Regions from separate parts of the Halomonas sp. McD50-4 genome, predicted to be linked through region 3. Evidence: predicted binding sites of a transcription regulator. Region 3 holds the regulator's gene; each other region holds the start of a gene.
The links. Region 3 encodes FliA, which starts transcription of late flagellar genes. Its sites were predicted from a motif close to CTAAAGTTNNNNNNNNNNCNGCCGATA; they were not measured.

Region 1 (3,278 bases), on a different contig from region 3:
ACCGCCGTGGTGCTGGCCCATGCGCACTACGTAAAAGGCCAGCCGCTTCAGCCGCGCACGCTGCTCTACCCGGTGTTGGGCGAGCGCTTGATGCGTGGCCCGCTGGGCAGCATCGTGGATGCCTGCTGTGTGATTGCTCTGGTGGCGGGCACGGTCGGCCCCATCGGCTTTTTGGCCACGCAGGTGAGCTTTGGCTTGCATGAGTTGTTTGGTCTGCCGGAGGGCTACACGGGCCAGCTCATCATCCTAGGCGTATTGGGCGTTATCTATGTGCTCTCTTCCATGAGCGGCGTCCACAAGGGCATTCAGCTGTTGAGCCGTTTCAACGTGCTGCTGGCGCTGGCCATCGGCGCCGTCATCATCGTATTCGGCCCCACGCTGTTTTTGGTCAATACCTATCTGTCCAGTATGGGGGCCTATATCAGCGAGTTTTTCACCATGGCGACGATGACCGCTGAAACCGCCCCGGCGTGGTGGATGCAGTGGTGGACGGTGTTCTTCTTTGCCTGGTTCATTGGCTATGCGCCGCTGATGGCGATCTTCGTGGCGCGCATTTCACGGGGCCGCAGCATTCGCGAGATGATCGTGGCCGTGGCGGTGCTCGCCCCGATTGCCACCACCGTGTGGTTTACGCTGCTGGGCGGTTCGGGCATCTATTACCAGCTCACCGGTGTGATCGACCTCAGCGAAGCGCTCAACAACTTCCAATTCGACGTGGCGACGCTCACGGTGGCCCAGGCGCTGCCCGGCGGCACCTGGATGGCGCTGGCGATTCTGCTGCTAACGACGATTTTCGTGGCCACTACCGGCGATTCGATGAGCTATGCCATTGCCGTCGTCGGTGCGGGACACGATGCCCCCAGTCCCTACATGCGCGCTTTCTGGGGCATTGCCATGGCGCTGATGGCGGCCGTGCTGCTGTACATGGGCGCAGGGCAAATCAGCGCGCTGCAGCAGTTCATCGTGATCACCGCGATCCCGGTGTCGCTGATACTGCTGCCTTCGTTATGGAACGGGCCGCAGGCGGCTTATGCCATGGCACGGGAACAGGGCATCATCGACGAACGCTGATCGGCGGCTCGTCGTTATAGCCCCTCCAGCAGCCGCAGAATCAGCTGTGGCTGCTGGTTGACCCGGGTCAGCATGGCGATACCCACCTGTTGTAGCAGTTGGGCACGAATCAGATTGGAGACTTCTTGCGCGTAGTCGGCGTCTTGGATACGCGACTGGGCGGCGGAGGTGGTGATGATGTTGGTATTGAGGCCGTCGATGACGCTCTCGAAACGGTTCTGTACCGCGCCAAAATAACTACGCTGACGATCGACCTGCTTCATGGCCTCATCCACGACATCCATCGGGTTGGGCGTGGCCGAGCCATCGTCCAATACGCTGAAACCGTCCATGCCCAAGGCCTGGCGCCCCATTCCCGAAAAGCGCACGCCAATCACATCTCCGGCGTTGGCGCCCACCTGAATGTTGAGGGTTTTATCGCTCTCGACCAGCCTGATGCCGTTAAAATTACTCTGCCCAGCGACGCGATCGATCTCCTCCAGGCGCTGGTCGATTTCCAACTGAATAGAGGCAAGATCGTCTGACGAATTGGTGCCATTGAGCGCCTGAACGCTCAACTCGCGAATACGCTGCAGGCTGTCGTTGATCAGGTTCAGCGAACCTTCGGCAGTTTGCACCATGGAAATTCCGTCATTGGTATTACGGATCGCCTGGTTCATGCCGCGGATCTGCGCGCCCATGCGATTAGCGATGGCCTGACCCGCAGGGTCGTCTTTGGCGCTATTGATACGCAGCCCAGACGACAGACGCTCCATGGAGGTCTGCATCGCTTGTTGGCTCGTACGCAAATGGTTCATTACCAGTAGCGACGTGATATTGGTCGCAAGGCTGATCACATAAGTGACCTCGACGGTAAGCGCGAAGGCGCCGTTAGCATCGTTATCGGCCAATGGCCAAAAAACATGAGGCCTGCAGCATCGACGACACCTCACATGCTGGCGATGGCAGGGCTACGAGACGGGGCCTGCGCTTATGGAGCGCCCGCTGGCGCTCAATACCGCATCGACCGGGCCACGCACGTACTGATGCTTGAAGTAACCGTCGTCGACGATTTCACCGTCCCACGCCACGATGTCTAGATCCATGGTTCGAGGACCGGATTTGATCGGCCCGCGCACCCGTCCCAAGCGATCCTCGACCTCTTTCAGATAGGCTTTGAAGGCGTCCCGATCCAGCGCAGTGCGCACCACCAGCGCGGCATTGAGAAAATCGGGCTGATGTTGAAAGCCCACCGGCGACGTACGGACGGCGGACGAGCGGGCCACCAGCTCGCACTCGCTGCTCAAAATCTCCAGCGCTTGAGAAAAGTGGTGTTCGGGTTCGATATTGGACCCCACTGAGATCACGCACTCATGGTGCATGCTGCCGGTTGTTGCATGCGACGACGTTGATGACATAGCGACATTCCATAGATAAGCCGATGATGGTGTAACGAGGTCAAAACGCTTTCACACGGCCATGCACTCATCCAAAGGCCGATAGACGCAAGCAGGCTGCGTTTTCACAGAGTAGAACGTGGGTCATTTTGTTCAAGCTCTGTACAAGTTATTGACAAACGCTGCGCTCACGCAGAGAGTCTTCGTTATTGCTCCACCACCATTCACTTCCTATCGACAGCGAGGGATTCGTCATGCCGACACCTGCGGCACTCGTCACCGGCGGCGCCACACGGCTTGGTCGCCACTTTGCAGAAGCCTTGGCCGACAAAGGTTTCGATATTGCTCTGCACGTGAACAGCTCACGCGGGGAGGCTGAAGAGGTCGCCACGGTGATTCGCGGCAAAGGGAGGGAGTGCGAGATACTACCCTGTAACTTTCTGAGCGACTCGCTGGAGAGCCTGATACAACAGGCGGTAACACGCTTCCCCGGCTTGAACGTGCTGCTCAATAGCGCCTCGGCCTACGAGCCCGCGCCCATCGCAAAGACCGAGCTGGCAATGCTGGAGACCCAATTTCGGGTCAATATGTTCACCCCGCTGCTTCTCACACGCCATTTTGCCGATGCGGTAGCGCAGGGCCAGGTGATCAACATCATCGATAACAAGGTGGCCTATCACCAGTACCCGTATGCGGCCTACTTGCTCTCCAAAAAGAGTTTGGCCGAGATGACGCGGATGGCCGCGCTGGAGTTTGCTCCACGCCTGCGCATCAACGGTATTGCGCCGGGAGTGGTGTTACCCGCCTCTCAACGCACCAGCGACTATATCC
Region 2 (3,278 bases), on a different contig from region 3:
GCCCAACAAGCGCTGCGCAAGTGCAAGCGTGCTTTCGCCGCTGGCCTGAGTCAGCGCTGCCGACAGCAAATGGCTGGTGCCAGTAGAGTAGAGCATTCGACCACCAGGACGGTCGACGAACGGGCGTGTAAGCGCATCGTTGACCCAGTGAGCGCTAGCTACCCAAGCGCCGTAGTTGCTGCCGGAGGTGCGCTCCAACCCAGCCTGCTGGGCCAACAGATGAGCGACCGTGATGTCGTTGACTCGACGATCGGCGCTGCTCGGCACGTTATCGAGTAGCGCCACGACGGGCTGATCCACCGATTCGATAATGCCTGATTCGATGGCCGCGCCGGTCACGGCGGCCAATACCGTTTTAGAAAGCGACTTGACGTTGGCAGGCTCCGCGACGCCGGGTCCGCCCTGATGATGCTCATGAATGATCGTACCGTCATGTGCTACCACGACGGTGTGTAGACGATCGAGGGTGCGGGCCTGTCGATCGAGTGCTTGCAGCGCCTCCGATGAAGGGGCTGACGCGATGACTGGCGTAACGGTCAACGCGCTTATTGCACACGCCAGCATAAAAGCCGTCGTTTTCATGGCAATACCTGAGAAGAGAGTGGTACGGCTCTGAAAGCCATGCACAGACAAGGTTCCCTCAGCGGAACGCTGACGGACATTACGCAAACCGATGAAAAGCCTGCTACGCTAAAAGTACCCGTTGAAGGGAAGCAACCCTTTGATTTCCATGAAACGCAAAAGCAAGGAGTGCCATTATGCGTAACATCATCTATATCATCGGCCTGATCGTTGTCGTGCTGTTTATTCTTTCGCTGTTAGGGCTGCGCTAAGCGGTTCTCTCAGAATCGAAGCATGAGTACTGAAATATCAGTGCTAACGCAGCGCGACATCAGCATCTGCCAACGCCCGCTTTCTCAGCGGGCGTTTTCATATCGCTAATGATGCTCAAGCGCAGTCGGCGGCACCTTGACCAAACATATCGAACATTAGCTCTCGGCCCAATGGCGTCAACACCAATCGGCCATAGTCATTGAACATGGCGGCGTCGCTCTTTTCCAAGGTGGTTTGGCAAATCGCCCAGCGCGGGTGGTGCTGGCGAAGCCTATCCAGTTCTTGGCGGGACAGGCCTCGCTGTGTCAGTGTGATGGTTTCGAGCACGTGTCCGCTCTCATACAGCATTTCGGCCACGCTAGAGAGACAGTGTCGTAAGCTGCGCTGAATATGGAAGGAGGCAGTCGACGCAGAGTGTAACGCTTCGGCGGGCATGGGGGAGGCTCCTGCATTCGCAGCAAAATGGGTGTGCTGCAGTGCATTATAATGCAGGAGGGGGATTAGACCAAGGTCTATGTTAGGTGCGTGGTAGCGTCATTCAATCGCCATGTAGGCTGTCTACACTGGCCAACAACGTAGATGGCTCATCCAGGGAGTTGGAGAATTTTCATCTAGAGTGGGGGGGCGCCCTAAAGTTTTTGAAACGCTGGCCGATAAAACATCAATAACTACTCCGACATCGAATCGTATTGGATAAGGGGCGTCAGCACGGCAGGCGGCTTTTTCAAAAAAGGACAGTAACGTATGGCTTCCATTTCTTCATTGGGTATCGGTTCAGGGCTGGATCTCAACGGCCTGCTCGACCAGTTGCAAGACGCTGAGCGTGGCAAGCTGGCTCCCATCGAACGGCAACTGGAAACCCAGCAAACCAAAATTTCTGCCTACGGCCAGCTGCAAACGGCCCTGTCTGCTTTTCAAGACGCGGCCGACGCGCTCAACGACAGCTCGCTTTACGAGAGCTTGTCGACCAACGTGGGTGGCGAGGCGCTCTCGGCAACGGCGAATGGCGAAGCGCAGCCCGGGAGTTATAACGTTACGGTGGATACGCTGGCGACTCGCGGTACCTTGGCATCGGTAGGCGTGACTGCCCAGGACGAGGCGCTTACCACCACTGAGCAGACGCTAACGTTCACCTTTGGTGATGGCAGCACGCAAGGCGTAACCATTGCCGCAGATAGCTCCCTCGAAGACATACGCGATGCTATCAATGCCAGCGAAGAGTCCGGCGTTAATGCGACTATCGTTTTCGATGGAACGGATTACCGGCTAGCGCTAAGTTCGAGTGAGACGGGCGCCGAGGCCTCTATCACCAATTTTAGCTTTTCTGACACGGCACCTTTTGCTGCCGATATTGATAACACATTGCAAACCGGCACCGATGCCTCTCTGAATGTAAACGGCATTGCCATTACCAGCCCTACTAACCAAGTAGAGGGTGCGATTCAGGGCGTCACGCTCAACCTTCAGGCCGAAGGCGACAGCACGGTGAAAGTCGAGCAAGATACTCGTGCAGTGCGCGAAGCGATTACCGGCTTTGTCGATGCGTATAACGGTTTAAAAAGCACCATTGGCGAACTCACCAGCTTTAATGCTGAAACCGGCGCTGCCGGTGAACTGCTGGGTGATAGTGCGGTACGCACGGTGGAGTCTCGTTTACGCAGCGTGTTGGGTGGTGGCGTAGAGGGCCAGTTCTCCATGCTGACGGATATCGGTATTTCGTTGCAACGAGACGGCACGCTGGAAATCGATAGCGGTAAGCTAGATGATGCCATTGTCAATGATCAGGATGCGCTCTCTGCCTTTTTTGCAGGCGCTGCCGATAACGAAGGTATGGCAGGCCAAGTGAACCAAACCATCGAGCAGCTGTTAGGTAGTAATGGCACGGTATCCGGTGCCATTTCTGGTGCTGAAACCCGCATTGAGTCGTTGGGCGAGCGTTACACGCGCATGGAGCAATCCATCGAGCAGACCATTTCTCGCTATCGTACCCAGTTTGGTCAGTTGGATAGCATGATCGCTCAAATGAACCAAACCAGCAGCTACCTTACCCAGCAGTTTGATGCGCTAGACGCTCAGTTAGGCCGCGACTAAATGCAATAGAGCTAAAAATGTTGCAAAACGCCTGCGCTAAGCAGGCGTTTTTGTTGAAGGAATGAGCTATCTGTCGTTAAGAGGTAAAAAAAGCCTAAAGTTGGCCGCTGTTCCGTCGATAAACATGCTATCTATCCAGTCGCAACGCCACCGTTGGCGCACTTTATTAATGACTGTGGGTTTAGCCTTTTGCATTGAGGAGCATCTGCATGGCGACAATAACCTCCCTAGGCGTCGGCTCTGGCCTGGATCTCACCGGTTTATTAGATCAGCTACAAGAAGCGGAGCGCGGTAAACTCGCGCCTATCACGCTGCAGAAAAAGCAGCAGCAGGCAAAAATTTCTGCCTACGGC
Region 3 (3,278 bases):
ATCCGCGTTGACCAAGCGTGCCTGGCAGCAGCTAAAAGAGGCGGATGGCGGCGAGGTGAGCAGCGAGCTACGCCTGCTCATGGCCAGCGGCGCCGCCGCTGTAGCCAGTCACTTGGATTTGGCCGATGACGACGCGGTGCAAGCGTTGCGAGCCGACCTGTTGCGCCTGCTGGGCAGTCAGCGTAAACGCCGCGATACGGCGCTACTCGACGCCTTGGTGCACGTGTTGATGGCACGCGATGCCATTCGCCAGCTCGGTAGCGTCAGTCGCGAGGACCTGATATGAGCGGCCAGGATCAAGCGGCGGGCCTGCGGAAATGGGCCGATCTACAGCGTCAGCAGCGAGCCGCACAGGACGAACCACAAGATACCCATGCGTCCGCCGCTCCTGCCTCGCCGGTCAGTACTGAAGAGGCGGCGGTGCATACCCAAGACGCTCTGGCGCCCACTGTCGCTGCCGCCACTGAACCGGCGACGGTGACGCCACCGCGCCCTCAGAAACCGCTGGTGGTGATAGGGCTACCGCATACCGGCGCCGCACAAGTCGATAAAGTGCGTGGACGTTTGGGGCAGTGGTCGGCGTTGGGGCGTCAGTGGGCGGGCGACCCGCAGGATTGGCAGATTCAGGTCGTCATGGCCGATACGCCGTCGCTGGCCATGCTGGCGAAGGAGCATGCACGATGGGCGCTATGGGTCACTAGCGATGCCGATGGCTTTGCCAGCATGTACCGTGTGCTTCGAAAAGTGCGAGAGCATGGCGGTCCGCGACGCCTGCTGGCACTCCATGAACCGCACCTGCCGCGTCAGGGGCTGCTGGAGAACTTGCGTGACGCCGCCGCTTACTATTTGGATATCGAGCTTTTGTTGCTTGCACGTTGAGACAGATGATCGGCTTGCTGTCGTTAGCGACCTACGCCGAATAGAGGGCCCGCGTATGAGGCTATTTGCCCGACAGACGTTGATAAAAGCCGTAAAGTTGTTAACAGTGAAAAGGGTGAGCCCCTACGCAGCGATGCTGGCAACCATCATGTGGGTCGTTAGCGTCGAGGCGGCAACGGGTAGCTGGAGCCGAGACGTGCCTGGCGTGTTGGTCGCCATGAGCGACCGCACCAGTCAGAGCCAGGCCATTTCGCCACCAGCAGGCATCCCGCTGGGAGGAGCGACGCTAACGCGCGTGCAGTGGCGGTTCGAAACCCCACCGAGTCACCCCGTCAACGCTTGGTTGTGTCACCCTGAGCGCTGCGTGGCACTGTCGGGCATGCGCGGCAGTACCACTGCGCTGGAAGGCATGTTGGCAAATGCGCCGCTGCACTTTCGGTTTGCACTGTCGCCGGGCCAGCGGCCAGTGAGGGTGCAGGGGCTACAGGTGATAGTGAATTATCGGTAAAGGCCGTTCAGCCGCGAGGCACGAGGATGTATACAGCACAAGGCAGGATCAAACAAAGTGAGCTGTTGACCCAATACATGCCACTGGTGCGACGTCAGGCCTTAACGCTGCAGGTAAGATTGCCCGCAAGTATTGAGCTAGATGATCTGATCCAGGCAGGCATGGTGGGGCTATTAGAGGCGCTGGGACGCTTCGATGCTGCCCAGGGTGCCACGTTCGCGACGTTCGCCAGCCAGCGGATTCGCGGTGCCATGATGGACGAGCTGCGCACTCGCGACTGGCTGCCGCGCAGCGTACGTCGTTCGGCGCGGGCAGTGGACGATGCGGTACGCCGCTTGGAGCAGCAGTTGGGCCGCCCCCCTGAAGAGGGTGAAATTGCCCGCGAGCTGGAGATGCCCCTGAGCGAGTACCAGCAGCTGTTGAATGACACCAACAGTGGTCAACTGCTGCCGTTCGAAGAGCTGGTCGCCGATGGCGGTGAGCCGGCGGGTGACGATGCCCAGCATCGGCCGTTTGACCAATTGCTTGATGAGCAGCAGCGACACACCTTGATCGAGGCCATCGAGGCATTACCCGAGCGTGAAAAGCTGCTGATGGCGCTCTATTACCAAGAAGAGATGAACCTTAAAGAGGTCGGCGCGGTGCTGGGCGTCACCGAATCGCGGGTCTCCCAGCTACACAGTCAGGCGGTGAGCCGTCTGCGCGCGCGTTTACGCGATCACGATGAATCCTAATACCCACTCACCCTACTCGGCGAGGAGCCGTTGATGAACCCATCTACGTTGATCGGTATCTTTGCCAGCATGTTGCTGCTGGTAAGCGTGCTGTTCTTTACTGCAGAGTCGCCCGAAAGTTTTATCAATGTGCCGGGACTGGCCATCGTCATCACCGGTACGCTGGCGGCGACCTTCATCAGCTATCCGTTGAAAGAAGTGCTGCGAGTGGTGCGTTTGGTGGGCTTGGTGTTCCGCCGTGAGAATACCTATGTGCGGGACGACATCAACGAGCTGGTGTCCATGTCGCGGCTCTGGTTCAAAGGTGACGTGCGGGCCGTCGAACGGGAGCTCGAGCACACCCGCAACCCGTTTCTACGAACCGGTATTCAACTTGTGATCGCCAATACCAAAGAGGATGAGATTTTCGACATGCTGCGCTGGCGTATCGCCCGCTTGAAAGCCCGCGAACACGCCGAAGCGCAAATTTTTCGCACCATGGCGACCTACGCGCCCGCTTTCGGCATGATCGGCACGTTAGTGGGGCTGGTCAACATGCTCGAAGTCATGGATGCCGGAGACCTTCAGGTCATCGGCCCCCGCATGGCGGTAGCACTGCTGACCACCTTCTACGGTATCTTGCTGGCCAACCTCGTGTTCAAGCCCATTGCCGTCAAGCTGGAGCGGCGCACCGAGGAGCGGTTGATTACCATGAACATGGTGCTCGAAGGGATTTCATTGATCACCAAGCGCCGCTTGCCATCGTTCATTGAAGAGACGCTCAACTCCTTCGTAGCGAACTACCACGATGAGATCCGGGACGCCAACGTCAAACCCCGCCCCGACGTTGGCTCCGCATTGAAAGGGTAGCGCCATGCTTGACCGCGACTCACGGCATGCCCTGGAGCTGCCCGCTGCAGTGGGTGAGAGTGACGAGAGCTGGCTAACCAGCTACTTGGACGTACTCACACTGCTCATCACGCTGTTCGTTCTGCTGCTAGCCTTGGCGCCGCCGAGCGGCGGCGAAGGGCAGAGCCACGAGGCCCTGAGCGTCGCCAGCGCCGTGACCTCACTGCCGCTCGCTAGCTTGGCCACGGGTATTCAGCCACGCCATGAAGGGTTGCAACCTCATATGGCGGGACTCGACATTCCCGGTGTAAGCGTCTCGCAAGGTCAAG

Region 1: a site for FliA is predicted at 1,952-1,978, ahead of MHM85_RS09760 (flagellin). Genes of this name have one in related genera too.
Region 2: a site for FliA is predicted at 1,464-1,490, ahead of fliD (flagellar filament capping protein FliD). Genes of this name have one in related genera too.

Annotation. Positions count from the first base shown of each region.
Region 1 covers NZ_JAKRFG010000006.1:184,769-188,046, reverse strand. Annotated here, with positions in the region: gene MHM85_RS09765 (BCCT family transporter) at 1-1,071, shown strand, start outside; gene MHM85_RS09760 (flagellin) at 1,086-1,907, opposite strand; gene folK (2-amino-4-hydroxy-6-hydroxymethyldihydropteridine diphosphokinase) at 2,022-2,468, opposite strand; gene MHM85_RS09750 (SDR family oxidoreductase) at 2,702-3,278, shown strand, end outside.
Region 2 covers NZ_JAKRFG010000005.1:46,574-49,851, reverse strand. Annotated here, with positions in the region: gene MHM85_RS07735 (serine hydrolase) at 1-582, opposite strand, end outside; gene MHM85_RS07730 (hypothetical protein) at 949-1,269, opposite strand; gene fliD (flagellar filament capping protein FliD) at 1,579-2,925, shown strand; gene fliD (flagellar filament capping protein FliD) at 3,135-3,278, shown strand, end outside.
Region 3 covers NZ_JAKRFG010000011.1:102,759-106,036, reverse strand. Annotated here, with positions in the region: gene flhF (flagellar biosynthesis protein FlhF) at 1-286, shown strand, start outside; gene MHM85_RS13855 (hypothetical protein) at 283-879, shown strand; gene MHM85_RS13850 (flagellar protein FlhE) at 995-1,387, shown strand; gene MHM85_RS13845 (RNA polymerase sigma factor FliA) at 1,414-2,121, shown strand; gene MHM85_RS13840 (MotA/TolQ/ExbB proton channel family protein) at 2,155-2,970, shown strand; gene MHM85_RS13835 (OmpA family protein) at 2,975-3,278, shown strand, end outside.